DNA from 2 places in the Escherichia sp. TC-EC600-tetX4 genome. Region 1 is predicted to be linked to the other one. Evidence: predicted binding sites of a transcription regulator. Region 1 holds the regulator's gene; the other holds the start of a gene.

Region 1 (7,570 bases):
TTTGTAGTTATATGAGAGACTAAAAAGCCGCCTGAATGGGCAGCAAAAAGAAGAAGCAGGGGAAATTCAGTCTATTGTAGCGAGGATTTATTAATTCTCCAGTGAAAAAATAGCCATTCTTACCCCTTCACTGGTAAGGGCGTTTTCCACCTGCTATTGTGCTGAACAGAATGTCTTAACTGATTTCAGGAGTTGTAAGTATGTTTACGGGGATTGTACAGGGCACCGCAAAACTGGTGTCGATTGACGAGAAACCAAATTTTCGTACGCATGTGGTGGAGTTACCCGACCACATGCTGGACGGCCTGGAAACCGGTGCTTCCGTGGCGCATAACGGTTGCTGCCTGACCGTGACGGAAATTAACGGCAACCATGTCAGTTTTGACCTGATGAAAGAAACGTTACGCATTACCAATCTTGGCGATTTAAAAGTGGGGGATTGGGTAAACGTTGAGCGTGCGGCGAAATTCAGTGATGAAATTGGCGGACACTTAATGTCAGGTCATATTATGACCACTGCTGAAGTGGCGAAAATATTAACCTCAGAAAATAATCGCCAGATCTGGTTTAAAGTCCAGGATAGTCAGTTGATGAAATATATTCTGTACAAAGGATTTATTGGCATCGACGGTATTAGCCTGACCGTCGGCGAAGTCACGCCAACGCGTTTTTGCGTCCATTTAATTCCGGAAACACTGGAACGCACGACTCTTGGGAAGAAAAAACTTGGCGCACGCGTCAACATTGAAATCGATCCACAAACTCAGGCAGTGGTAGATACGGTAGAACGTGTGCTGGCGGCACGAGAAAATGCCATGAATCAACCAGGCACAGAAGCCTGATCTGAAATCGCCCCCGGAGAGGGGGCGATAGAATAGCCTTTAGCGAGCCACTCGAAGGCCGTTTTCAACACCGCGTGAGAACACGACCTGCCAGAGCTGAATATCACGGGCGCGGAAAGCACCTGCACAGGCATTCAGATAATAGGTAAACATTCGTTTAAAGCGTTCACTATAGTTATCCGCAATTTCTGGCCATGCGGCGAGGAATCGTTCATACCACGCCATCAACGTAGTATCGTAATCAGCACCGAAGTTATGCCAGTCTTCCATCACAAAGTGGGGTTCGCTGGACTGAGCAATCTGGCGTACAGAGGGCAGGCAACCGTTCGGAAAAATATATTTATTAATCCAGGGATCAACATTCAGATCGGTTTTTTTCGAACCGATAGTATGGAGCAGGAATATGCCTTCCGGTTTCAAATTACGATCCACCACCGCAAAATAGGTATCGTAATTTTTCGGTCCGACGTGCTCGAACATCCCCACAGAAACAATACGATCAAACTGGTCGTTCAGGTCACGATAATCTTGCAGCAAAATGGTGACATCCAGGCCTTCACAGCGTTCCTGAGCCATTTTTTGCTGTTCGGCAGAAATGGTGACGCCCACCACGCTTACGTCATAATTAGATGCCATGTAGTGTGCCAGTCCGCCCCAGCCGCAGCCAATATCCAGTACGCGCATCCCTGGTTTTAACTGCAATTTTTCACAAATCATTTTGAGCTTCGCCTGCTGGGCAGATTCCAGATTATCGGCATCTTTCCAGTAAGCGCAGGAATATTGCATGAAGGGATCAAGCATGCGGCTGAACAAGTCATTACCCAAATCGTAATGCTCTTTGCCGACTATCCAGGCACGTTTTTTACTCTGCAGATTGAAGAGACGAGCGCCGGCAATACGCAGCGTGTCTTTGAAATGATGGGGGAGTTGGTTCTCGAGACCTGCGCGTAAGACTTTGCTAAAAAACATATCCAGTCGGTCACATTCCCACCAGCCATCCATATAACTTTCGCCTAACCCCAAAGAGCCTTCTTGCAGAACGCGTTTAAAAAAATCGGGGTTTTTCACACGAATATCCGCCGGGGCAGAACCGTTAATGGCTATACCGGCACGGCTAAGTAATTCGTTGGCGATACGGTACCAGTTGTCATCCGGTACACTGACTTCTTCTATACACGATGAACTCATAGTTTCTCCATCACTGGTCGGTGATCAGAACCTTAAAACAGCGTAGACGCTTTTTGGGCTTTGTGAGAAATCTCGCAGAAAAAACCGCGAGTCTATAATCCGACGTAGAACAGAGGGAAAGGAGGAACCCTTGCCGAAATGACTATCCATAGTGAGTCGGGAACGATCCTGTCCCCGTAAAAACATAATATTTATCGTAGCTTTAACAACTCGAAATTAGTATAGGCCGCTAATTTCAATCATACAACAAAATTTTGTTAGCAGCCTAAGTATAAGTATATCGATATAGATCAGTGTGATTCGCTATGAGCGACTTCGGCATTGCCATGATTCTGGCAGCCAACTTCTTCACAACGTTGCATCATGTAACCCAGCGCGACCAGCACTACTGTTGATAACATCACGCTGGTGGTGGTGAGCAATGGCGTGCTGATACTGATCAGCCAGGAAACTACCAGACTTGCGAGGAAGCACAGACCCAGTTGAAGAGTGTTCTGCAACGCTGCGGCGCGACCAGTTGCGTGTGGGAAGGGACGCAGCGCCTGGGCGACAACAATAGGGTAGATCGCGCCATTGGCAATCGCCATCACACAGAATGGGATCAGGATTTCGACCAGCGACACATGGCTAATGAAGCCCGCAGCCCAGGTCGCAATGACGCTGACAGCAAACAGCACCAGCAACCACGGTAATAACTGCTTGCCTTGCCATTTCTGCAGCGCGGCGCGACAGCCATAACCACCAATCAGAAACGCGATAGTTTGCGGGACATAACTTAAACCAATAACTGCCGGGCTGTAGCCCATTTCACTAAGGATGAACGGTGAACCGGTCAGCCATGCAAAAAAACTGGCTGAACAGGCTGCGTATATCAGCACGTTGCCGCGATAGGTTTTAGAACGTAGCAGGTCGGTAAAGGTCAGACCATCCTGACTATTGTTACGGGCCTTCGTCGTGGGTTTGAGCCAGAAAATAGGCAGAATCAGCACCACGGTAATGGCAAACAGGGTGGCGAAAATCGCCTGCCAGGAAAAATGGACCAGCAGCCAGCTTCCTAACAGAGGAGCCAGTGCCGGAGATAGACCCACCAGCGGCATGATGGCCGCAAAAATACGGTTAACTTTCTGTGAAGGATAATAATCTGTCACTAATGCTTGCCAGATAACCGCCGCGGCGCAGACACCCACAGCCTGTACAAAACGCAATACCAGCAGCGTAGCGGCGTTTTCTACCCACAGCATCCCCAGACTACCTAACGCAAAAATTGTCAGGCCGATTAATAATACCGGTTTACGACCATAACGGTCGGAGAGCGGCCCCCACAGAAGCTGGGCTGCGGCAAAACCGGCAAGGAACAGACTAAGGCTGGCACTGACAGCAGACGCAGGCGTTTGCAGGTCGGCCTGTATGGCGGCGAAAGCAGGCAGATACATATCGGTTGCCAGAAAACCGAGTACGCTCAAACCCGCCAGCCAGACTAAAAATCTTTTCCCAGGTTGCATGTATATTCTCTAAATCTCTCAATTAAACACCGCCGCAAAGTGTAGGGAGTGAAATTAGTGTTGTGAAACGGTAATATTTGATGACTGGTTTCAAAAATTTTGCAGGCAGACTATGTGGTCAGAATATTCACTCGAAGTTGTTGATGCGGTAGCGCGTAATGGTAGTTTTAGCGCTGCGGCACAGGAGCTGCATCGCGTTCCTTCTGCGGTCAGCTATACCGTGCGTCAGCTGGAAGAGTGGCTGGCGGTGCCGCTCTTTGAACGACGGCACCGTGATGTGGAGCTGACCGCTGCTGGAGCGTGGTTTCTCAAAGAAGGGCGCTCTGTTGTCAAAAAAATGCAGATCACCCGCCAGCAATGTCAGCAGATAGCGAACGGCTGGCGCGGTCAGTTAGCTATCGCAGTGGATAATATTGTCAGGCCAGAACGTACACGGCAGATGATCGTTGATTTTTATCGCCATTTTGATGATGTCGAACTTCTTGTCTTTCAGGAAGTGTTCAACGGTGTCTGGGATGCGCTTTCCGACGGGCGCGTGGAACTGGCGATTGGCGCAACACGCGCGATTCCGGTAGGCGGTCGTTATGCCTTCCGGGATATGGGGATGCTAAGCTGGAGTTGCGTTGTTGCCAGTCACCACCCGCTGGCGTTGATGGATGGCCCGTTCAGCGATGATACGTTGCGCAACTGGCCGTCGTTGGTGCGCGAAGACACCTCGCGAACGCTACCTAAACGTATTACCTGGTTGCTGGATAACCAAAAAAGAGTTGTCGTGCCTGACTGGGAATCATCGGCAACCTGTATCTCGGCAGGATTATGCATAGGGATGGTGCCAACACATTTCGCCAAACCGTGGCTTAATGAGGGGAAGTGGGTAGCATTAGAACTGGAAAACCCCTTTCCGGATTCGGCATGTTGTCTGACATGGCAGCAAAATGATATGTCGCCTGCGTTAACCTGGTTGCTTGAGTATCTCGGCGATAGTGAGACGCTGAATAAGGAGTGGCTGCGGGAGCCGGAAGAGACTCCCGCAACGGGTGATTAACGACGATAGTCGCGGAACGGGCCGTCAGCCACGGAGCGGCGTTCAATCAAGCGCGGATGCACTTCAATAGACTGCGGTTCTTCACGTTTGTTGACGATACGATCCAACAGCATGTTGAACGCTGTTTCACCCAGCGAATCTTTTGGCTGATGGATCGTGGTCAGCGCCGGCGTAAAATAGCGCGCGTTGCGCACGTTATCATAACCGATCAGCGAAACATCCTGCGGGACGCGCAGGCCCATTTCATCAGCAGCACAAAGTGCGCCCATTGCCATGATATCGCCACCACAGAAGACGGCAGTAGGGCGATGCGGCTGCGACAGGATTTGCTGCATGGCGCGATAACCGGATTCAGGTTCAAAGTCACCCTGCACAATCCAGCTTTCCGGCACCTTGATCATCGCTTCTTCCATCGCCTTCATAAAACCGGCAAGGCGGCCTGCGCCGGTGTTACGTTCCAGCGGGCCGGGGATGACGCCGATTTCGCGGTGACCGCGTTCAATCAGATAACGCCCGGCCATGTAGCCGCCTTCGAACGCGTTATCAATGACCGCATCGGTGAAGTCAGCTTTTGCTTCACCCCAGTCCATGACCACCATTGGGATATGGCGATACTCTTCCAGCATCGCCAGCAACGGCTCTGGGTACTCAGAACACATCACCAGCAGACCATCGACGCGTTTTTGCGCCATCATCGACAGATAAGCCCGCTGTTTCTCAAGATTGTTCCACGCATTGCCCAGAATCAGGGTGTAACCTTTCTGGAAGCAATTTTTTTCAACTGCTTCAATGATCTCGGCAAAATAGGCCGCTTCGCTGCTGGTCGCCAGCAAACCGATAGACTTGGTGTGGTTAACCTTCAGGCTACGCGCCACCGCGCTAGGGGAGTAGTGTAATTCTTTAATCGCTGCCCACACGGCGTTGCGCGTTTCTTCAGCGACGAAACGTGTTTTGTTGATCACGTGTGACACAGTTGTAGTGGAAACGTTTGCTCGTTTCGCTACATCTTTTATTGTTGCCATTCCATTTCACTCCAGACCCTAACTTCAGCTCCTGCAAAATCGCAAGGTAAACGTTTGCCTTTACACACCTTACGCACAACAAAAGTGTTGCGGTACGCCGGAAAAACGACACGGAGCGTCAGGAAGGGGTCAATGGCCAGTACGCAAATAGTGTAAGCGTGGAATTTTGGCCGATCTTGACGAAAAGGGGAAGTGGTAAAAACACTTATCATTATAAATGACGGGAGATTTTTTCATCACAGTGTGTAAAAATGCGTAATATCACTTTTTGTGTGGTAATAAAAAAGGAGAAAACTTGATGAGCACCGACCTTAAATTTTCACTGGTAACAACGATTATCGTCCTCGGTTTGATCGTAGCCGTGGGTTTGACTGCCGCGCTGCACTGATTTCCTCTCGAGGGAGCGCGTTCTCCCTCGCATCTCCTTCCTGTTTGTTAGCAAAATGGCAAAAGTGTTTTCTCTTTTTGTTATTTTCATTTTTTTGTGATTGCTGTCATGCTTTCGCCACTTTAATGAATATCGCGTAATGACGCGAAGAGGTGGAGATAAGGCATGAAAATTAACTATCCGTTGCTGGCGCTGGCGATTGGCGCGTTTGGTATCGGGACAACGGAGTTCTCGCCAATGGGCTTGTTGCCCGTCATTGCGCGCGGTGTGGATGTCTCGATTCCCGCTGCCGGAATGTTAATCAGTGCCTATGCAGTTGGCGTAATGGTTGGCGCGCCGCTGATGACGCTTCTACTTTCTCATCGTGCCCGCCGCAGTGCGTTGATTTTCCTGATGGCAATTTTCACGCTCGGCAACGTACTTTCCGCCATCGCGCCGGATTATATGACCCTGATGCTTTCACGCATTTTGACCAGCCTGAATCACGGAGCATTTTTTGGTTTGGGTTCAGTCGTGGCCGCAAGCGTGGTGCCAAAACATAAACAGGCCAGCGCAGTTGCCACTATGTTTATGGGGTTAACCCTGGCAAATATCGGTGGCGTGCCGGCGGCGACCTGGTTGGGTGAAACCATCGGCTGGCGGATGTCATTTCTGGCAACGGCGGGGCTGGGAGTGATTTCAATGGTAAGTCTGTTCTTCTCATTACCTAAAGGTGGTGCAGGGGCACGACCTGAAGTGAAAAAAGAGCTGGCGGTATTAATGCGTCCGCAGGTGCTGTCTGCATTGCTGACGACGGTACTGGGAGCTGGTGCAATGTTTACTCTCTACACCTATATCTCTCCGGTACTGCAAAGTATTACCCACGCAACACCGGTGTTCGTCACGGCAATGCTGGTGCTGATTGGTGTCGGATTCTCTATCGGTAACTATCTCGGCGGCAAACTGGCAGATCGTTCAGTTAACGGCACGTTGAAAGGCTTTTTGTTGTTGTTGATGGTGATTATGCTGGCAATCCCGTTCCTGGCCCGCAATGAGTTCGGCGCAGCTATTAGCATGGTGGTGTGGGGCGCAGCAACCTTTGCGGTCGTACCGCCGTTACAGATGCGCGTGATGCGTGTCGCCAGTGAAGCGCCAGGTCTGTCTTCATCAGTCAATATTGGTGCCTTTAATCTTGGAAATGCGCTGGGAGCAGCTGCTGGTGGTGCGGTAATTTCCGCTGGGCTGGGATACAGCTTTGTGCCGGTGATGGGAGCGATTGTCGCGGGACTGGCATTATTGCTGGTGTTTATGTCAGCCAGAAAACAACCTGAAACAGTTTGCGTTGCTAACAGCTAATTAAACAAAAACGCAGAAGGATAACCTTCTGCGTTACAGTTGCTGACAACGTGCGATTTATCTTGCCGGATGCGGCGAGTGCCTTATCCGACCTACATCGATGATCCGCGTAGGCCTGATAAGCGTAGCGCTTCAGGCAATGCTGCATTTGCCATCAGTTATTATGCAGCGAGATTTTTCGCTACGAATTCCCAGTTCACCAGCGCCCAGAAGTGCTCCAGATAGCCAGGACGTGCATTGCGATAGTC
Region 2 (7,570 bases), 940 kb from region 1:
GTGATTAGTGATGCGCTGGTGGAGCAGGCGCTGGAGGGTGAAAATACGGCGCTGCCAACCTTTGTTGAGGCACGTAATCAGTTTGAACTCAACTATTTGCGTAAGCTGCTGCAAATCACCAAAGGCAACGTCACCCACGCGGCGAGAATGGCGGGGCGCAACCGGACAGAATTTTATAAACTGCTTTCCCGACACGAGCTGGATGCAAACGATTTCAAGGAATGAATTGGCGTTATGTGTTACGTTTAGCAGATCAAAAGACAGGCGACCTTTTCAAGGAATAGCATGAAAAAGATTGATGCGATTATAAAACCCTTCAAGCTGGACGATGTCCGCGAAGCACTGGCCGAAGTCGGTATTACCGGCATGACGGTGACCGAAGTGAAAGGCTTTGGTCGCCAGAAAGGCCATACCGAGCTGTACCGCGGCGCGGAGTATATGGTGGATTTTCTGCCGAAAGTGAAAATTGAGATTGTCGTACCGGACGACATTGTCGATACCTGTGTCGATACCATTATTCGCACGGCGCAAACCGGCAAAATCGGTGACGGTAAAATCTTCGTCTTTGACGTGGCACGGGTCATTCGCATCCGTACCGGTGAAGAGGACGACGCGGCAATTTAAACCGCGTCAAGGGTTGCCGGATGTTTCCATCCGGCAACATCAAATTACAGCACCTTATGCGGGCCAAAGCATTCGTAATGAATGTTTTCCTGCTTCACGCCCAGATCCACTAACTGTTTCGCGGTAAACTGCATGAAGCCAACCGGGCCGCAGAGATAGAACTGCATTGTCGGATCGCTGAACGCACCTTCCAGTTTGCTCAAATCCATCAGACCTTCGCTATCAAACTGACCTTTAGCGCGATCGGCTTCGCTCGGCTGACGATACCAGGTGTGCGCGGTAAAGCGCGGCAGTGACTGCCCCAGTTCCTTAACTTCATCGGCAAAGGCGTGAACATCGCCATTTTCTGCCGCATGGAACCAGTTCACTTGTGCTGTGTGGCCTGCTTTTGCCAGCGTGTCGAGCATTGCCAGCATTGGCGTTTGACCAACACCGGCAGAGATTAACGTCACTGGTGTGTCATCTGCGACAGCCATAAAGAAATCACCTGCCGGAGCGACCAGTTTCACGACATCGCCAACATTGGCGTGATTGTGCAACCAGTTGGATACCTGCCCACCCTCTTCGCGTTTCACCGCAATACGATAGCCTTTGCCATCCGGTTTGCGAGTCAAAGAGTACTGACGAATTTCCTGATGTGGGAAACCTTCCGGCTTCAGCCAGACGCCGAGATATTGCCCCGGACGGTATTCTGCCACTGCGCCACCGTCGACCGGCTCCAGTTCGAAGCTGGTGATAAGCGCGCTGCGCGGTGTTTTAGCCACAATGCGGAAATCGCGAGTACCTTCCCAACCACCGGCTTTGCTGGCGTTTTCGTTATAGATTTCCGCCTCGCGATTGATAAATACATTAGCCAGTACACCATAGGCTTTACCCCACGCGTCCAGCACTTCCTGCCCCGGGCTGAACATTTCGTCCAGCGTTGCCAACAGGTGTTCACCGACGATGTTGTACTGTTCCGGTTTGATCTGGAAGCTGGTGTGCTTCTGCGCGATTTTTTCTACCGCTGGCAGCAGCGCAGGCAGGTTTTCAATATTACTGGCGTAGGCGGCAATAGCGTTAAACAGGGCTTCACGTTGATCGCCATTACGCTGGTTACTCATGTTAAAAATTTCTTTGAGTTCTGGGTTATGAGTAAACATACGGTCGTAGAAATGGGCGGTTAACTTTGGCCCCGTTTCCACCAGTAAAGGGATGGTGGCTTTTACTGTAGCGATGGTTTGAGCGTCAAGCATATGGTCTTCCTTTTTTTGCATCTTAATTGATGTATCTCAAATGCATCTTATAAAAAATAGCCCTGCAATGTAAATGGTTCTTTGGTGTTTTTCAGAAAGAATGTGATGAAGTGAAAAATTTGCATCACAAACCTGAAAAGAAATCCGTTTCCGGTTGCAAGCTCTTTATTCTCCAAAGCCTTGCGTAGCCTGAAGGTAATCGTTTGCGTAAATTCCTTTGTCAAGACCTGTTATCGCACAATGATTCGGTTATACTGTTCGCCGTTGTCCAACAGGACCGCCTATAAAGGCCAAAAATTTTATTGTTAGCTGAGTCAGGAGATGCGGATGTTAAAGCGTGAAATGAACATTGCCGATTATGATGCCGAACTGTGGCAGGCTATGGAGCAGGAAAAAGTACGTCAGGAAGAGCACATCGAACTGATCGCCTCCGAAAACTACACCAGCCCGCGCGTAATGCAGGCGCAGGGTTCTCAGCTGACCAACAAATATGCTGAAGGTTATCCGGGCAAACGCTACTACGGCGGTTGCGAGTATGTTGATATCGTTGAACAACTGGCGATCGATCGTGCGAAAGAACTGTTCGGCGCTGACTACGCTAACGTCCAGCCGCACTCCGGCTCCCAGGCTAACTTTGCGGTCTACACCGCGCTGCTGGAACCAGGTGATACCGTTCTGGGTATGAACCTGGCGCATGGCGGTCACCTGACTCACGGTTCTCCGGTTAACTTCTCCGGTAAACTGTACAACATCGTTCCTTACGGTATCGATGCTACCGGTCATATCGACTACGCCGATCTGGAAAAACAAGCCAAAGAACACAAGCCGAAAATGATTATCGGTGGTTTCTCTGCATATTCCGGCGTGGTGGACTGGGCGAAAATGCGTGAAATCGCTGACAGCATCGGTGCTTACCTGTTCGTTGATATGGCGCACGTTGCGGGCCTGGTTGCTGCTGGCGTCTACCCGAACCCGGTTCCTCATGCTCACGTTGTTACTACCACCACTCACAAAACCCTGGCGGGTCCGCGCGGCGGCCTGATCCTGGCGAAAGGTGGTAGCGAAGAGCTGTACAAAAAACTGAACTCTGCCGTTTTCCCTGGTGGTCAGGGCGGTCCGTTGATGCACGTAATCGCCGGTAAAGCGGTTGCTCTGAAAGAAGCGATGGAGCCTGAGTTCAAAACTTACCAGCAGCAGGTCGCTAAAAACGCTAAAGCGATGGTAGAAGTGTTCCTCGAGCGCGGCTACAAAGTGGTTTCCGGCGGCACTGATAACCACCTGTTCCTGGTTGATCTGGTTGATAAAAACCTGACCGGTAAAGAAGCAGACGCCGCTCTGGGCCGTGCTAACATCACCGTCAACAAAAACAGCGTACCGAACGATCCGAAGAGCCCGTTTGTGACCTCCGGTATTCGTGTAGGTACTCCGGCGATTACCCGTCGCGGCTTTAAAGAAGCCGAAGCGAAAGAACTGGCTGGCTGGATGTGTGACGTGCTGGACAGCATCAATGATGAAGCCGTTATCGAGCGCATCAAAGGTAAAGTTCTCGACATCTGCGCACGTTACCCGGTTTACGCATAAGCGAAACGGTGATTTGCTGTCAATGTGCTCGTTGTTCATGCCGGATGCGGCGTGAACGCCTTATCCGGCCTACAAAACTTTGCAAATTCAATATATTGCAATCTCCGTGTAGGCCTGATAAGCGTAGCGCATCAGGCAATTTTTCGTTTATGATCATCAAGGCTTCCTTCGGGAAGCCTTTCTACGTTATCGCGCCATCAAATCTGTCGTAACTGCGCCTCAACATACAAATAGCCAATTCCCAGCACCTGTTGTGCGCGGCTTAATTGCCCAAAGCCAATTTGCGTCGCTTTCACGCTCGGTCCTTCGTCGCGGTCGAACGGGTTAAATCCTGTCTGGCGAATAATAGTATTAAGCCAGTTCTCACCAAAGGCACAACTGCGACCGTACAACCAAATCTGATTAATATTGAGGATGTTGAGGAAGTTATACAGACTCAAACCAATGGCATTGGCAGAGCGATCAACCCAGCTGGTGATCCACGGTTCTCCACTTTGCCAGGCAGCGATTAACTGCGCTGTAGTCAGTTTTTCAGGATCAAGTTGAGTACTAACCGGTTGTGATTTTAGCCATACCCGCGCCTGTTTTTTTAATGCGCTTAACGAGGCGACAGTTTCCAGGCAGCCATAACGTCCACAGTCGCAGACGACGCCATCCGGATTAACGATGGTGTGACCAATCTGTCCGCTACCATACAAACTGCCGCGATAAATTTGCTCGTTAATCACGAACGACGAGCCAATGCCGTAATCAACGTTGATCACGCAGAAATCCCGTTCCTGCGAATTATTTTGCCATTTCTCCGCCAGCGCCAGCATCACGCAGTCATTATCGACCATCACCCGAATGCCGAGCTTCTCTTCCAGCAGATATTTCACCTCCACCGGCGTTGTCCACGGCGCTTGCGGCATGGTTTGCGACACGCCGGTCACAGGATCAACCTGACCGTGGATTGCCAACGCCAGGTTGATGGTATGGTCCGGCCACAATTTACGGTGGCGATGCCAGCATTTTTCGATTTCGGACAGCAGCGCCTGCGGCGTCGGTGCATCAATCTGTAAATACTCAAATTCACCTTTCGGACTTAAACAAGCATTAGCAACCTGACACTCAATACTGGTGGGCGTCACGTTCAGGCACAGCGTCCAGTCACCTTCCGGCGCAATCAGCCATGTACCGCTACTATGCCCGCGCGTCTGGCTTTCATCGTCAATATTCACCACCCGTTTTTCGCTTTCCAGTTCCTGCAAAATATTACTGACTGCCGGAATCGAAATTTGCGCCAGCCGGGCCAGCGTTGATTTATTGGCGCGCTTTTGCCGGTACAGCAGTTCCAGAATCACGCATTTGTTATGGTGGCGAATCTGTTGATTATTAATGCAGGCTCTCATCTTCACTAAACCTTGTTTAGTTAATTGCGTGATTATTCCGCGAAAACATTGCCAGATTGTTCAATACACTGCCACAAATCTTTTAATTCAGTATGTCTTGTTAATATTGAGGGCACCATGACTCCAGTAAAAGTGTGGCAAGAGCGCGTTGAGATCCCGACCTATGAAACCGGGCCGCAGGATATACATCCCATGTTCCTGGAAAATCGCGTTTATCAGGGATCGTCCGGCGCGGTTTATCCCTACGGCGTGACCGATACGCTGAGCGAGCAGAAAACCCTGAAATCCTGGCAGGCGGTGTGGCTGGAAAACGACTACATCAAAGTGATGATCCTGCCGGAACTGGGCGGTCGGGTGCATCGCGCGTGGGATAAAGTGAAACAGCGCGATTTTGTTTATCACAATGAAGTCATTAAACCTGCGCTGGTGGGGCTGCTGGGGCCGTGGATTTCCGGTGGGATTGAGTTTAACTGGCCGCAACATCATCGCCCGACCACCTTTATGCCCGTTGATTTCACCCTCGAAGCCCATGAAGACGGTGCACAGACGGTGTGGGTAGGCGAAACGGAGCCGATGCATGGTTTACAGGTGATGACAGGTTTCACCCTGCGCCCTGACCGGGCGGCGCTGGAAATCGCCAGCCGCGTCTATAACGGGAACGCCACGCCGCGTCATTTCTTGTGGTGGGCCAACCCGGCAGTGAAAGGGGGGGAAGGGCATCAGAGCGTCTTCCCGCCGGATGTAACGGCGGTGTTTGATCACGGCAAACGGGCCGTCTCCGCTTTCCCCATCGCTACCGGCACTTACTACAAAGTGGACTACTCCGCTGGAGTGGACATTTCTCGCTATAAAAATGTGCCTGTTCCAACCTCATATATGGCCGAAAAATCGCAGTACGATTTTGTCGGCGCGTGGTGTCACGATGAAGATGGCGGTTTGCTGCACGTTGCCAACCACCATATTGCGCCAGGTAAAAAACAGTGGAGTTGGGGACACAGTGAATTTGGCCAGGCGTGGGATAAGAGTCTGACCGACAATAACGGCCCGTATATCGAACTGATGACCGGTATTTTTGCCGATAACCAGCCCGATTTTACCTGGCTTGATGCTTACGAAGAGAAGCGTTTTGAGCAGTATTTCCTGCCTTATCATTCTTTGGGCATGGTGCAAAATGCCTCCCGCGATGCGGTGATAAAACTCCAGCGTAGTAAGCGGGGGATTGAGTGGGGGCTGTATGCCATCTCTCCGTTGAACGGATACCGCCTGGCGATCCGCGAAATCGGTAAATGCAACGCGTTACTTGATGATGCCGTGGCACTGATGCCTGCGACCGCCATCCAGGGCGTGTTGCACGGTATCAATCCTGAAAGGCTGACCATTGAGCTCTCCGATGCCGACGGCAATATTGTACTGAGTTATCAGGAACATCAGCCGCAAGCGTTGCCGTTACCGGACGTCGCCAAAGCGCCACTGGCAGCACAAGACATTACCAGTACAGATGAAGCCTGGTTTATCGGTCAGCATCTGGAGCAATATCATCACGCCAGCCGTTCACCGTTCGATTACTACCTGCGCGGCGTGGCGCTGGACCCGCTGGATTATCGCTGTAACCTGGCGCTGGCGATGCTGGAATATAACCGCGCAGATTTCCCGCAAGCGGTGGCGTATGCCACTCAGGCTCTGAAACGCGCACATGCGCTGAACAAAAATCCGCAGTGCGGACAGGCGAGTTTGATTCGCGCCAGTGCTTACGAACGTCAGGGACAATATCAACAAGCCGAAGAGGATTTCTGGCGTGCGGTCTGGAGCGGCAACAGCAAAGCCGGTGGCTATTATGGCCTGGCACGACTGGCGGCGCGTAATGGTAACTTCGACGCTGGTCTGGATTTTTGCCAACAAAGTCTTCGCGCCTGCCCAACCAATCAGGAAGTGCTTTGCCTGCATAATCTGCTGCTGGTGTTAAGTGGTCGTCAGGACAACGCGCGTGTGCAGCGCGAGAAACTGCTGCGCGATTATCCGCTGAACGCCACTCTGTGGTGGCTGAACTGGTTCGATGGTCGTAGCGAATCAGCTCTCGCGCAGTGGCGCGGTCTGTGTCAGGGACGCGACGTTAACGCCCTGATGACCGCCGGGCAACTGATTAACTGGGGAATGCCCACCCTGGCGGCAGAGATGCTGAACGCACTGGACTGCCAGCGCACGCTGCCGCTTTACCTGCAAGCCAGCTTGCTGCCGAAAGCCGAACGTGGCGAACTGGTCGCAAAAGCCATTGATGTCTTCCCGCAGTTTGTCCGTTTCCCGAATACGCTGGAAGAAGTGGCGGCGCTGGAGAGTATTGAAGAGTGCTGGTTTGCTCGCCATTTACTAGCTTGCTTCTACTACAACAAACGTAGCTACAACAAAGCCATTGCCTTTTGGCAACGTTGCGTAGAGATGTCGCCGGAGTTTGCCGACGGCTGGCGCGGGTTAGCGATCCATGCGTGGAATAAGCAACACGATTATGAGCTGGCCGCGCGTTATCTTGATAATGCTTATCAGCTTGCGCCGCAGGATGCACGTCTGCTTTTCGAACGGGATTTGCTGGATAAGTTAAGTGGAGCCACACCGGAGAAACGACTGGCGCGTCTGGAAAATAATCTGGAAATTGCGCTGAAACGCGACGACATGACCGCAGAACTGCTCAATTTGTGGCATCTCACGGGTCAGGCAGACAAAGCGGCGGACATTCTCGCCACGCGC

What was found. The regulator PurR, encoded in region 1, represses purine synthesis genes. The targets are predictions, from matches to a motif close to CANGCAAACGTTTGCNTG.
Region 2: the regulator PurR is predicted to act here: its motif matches at 2,052-2,069, upstream of glyA (serine hydroxymethyltransferase).

The regions. Positions count from the first base shown of each region.
Region 1 is NZ_CP079924.1:2,135,701-2,143,270, forward strand. Features, by position in the region: gene ribE (riboflavin synthase) at 201-842, shown strand; gene cfa (cyclopropane fatty acyl phospholipid synthase) at 882-2,030, opposite strand; gene punC (purine nucleoside transporter PunC) at 2,321-3,532, opposite strand; gene punR (DNA-binding transcriptional activator PunR) at 3,645-4,577, shown strand; gene purR (HTH-type transcriptional repressor PurR) at 4,574-5,599, opposite strand; gene cydH (cytochrome bd-I accessory subunit CydH) at 5,898-5,987, shown strand; gene KXD89_RS10300 (MFS transporter) at 6,153-7,322, shown strand; gene sodB (superoxide dismutase [Fe]) at 7,484-7,570, opposite strand, start outside.
Region 2 is NZ_CP079924.1:1,198,075-1,205,644, forward strand. Features, by position in the region: gene glrR (two-component system response regulator GlrR) at 1-225, shown strand, start outside; gene glnB (nitrogen regulatory protein P-II) at 286-624, shown strand; gene hmpA (NO-inducible flavohemoprotein) at 669-1,859, opposite strand; gene glyA (serine hydroxymethyltransferase) at 2,187-3,440, shown strand; partial or broken gene KXD89_RS22420 (hypothetical protein) at 3,480-3,578, shown strand; gene KXD89_RS05800 (ROK family protein) at 3,638-4,831, opposite strand; gene KXD89_RS05805 (DUF5107 domain-containing protein) at 4,949-7,570, shown strand, end outside.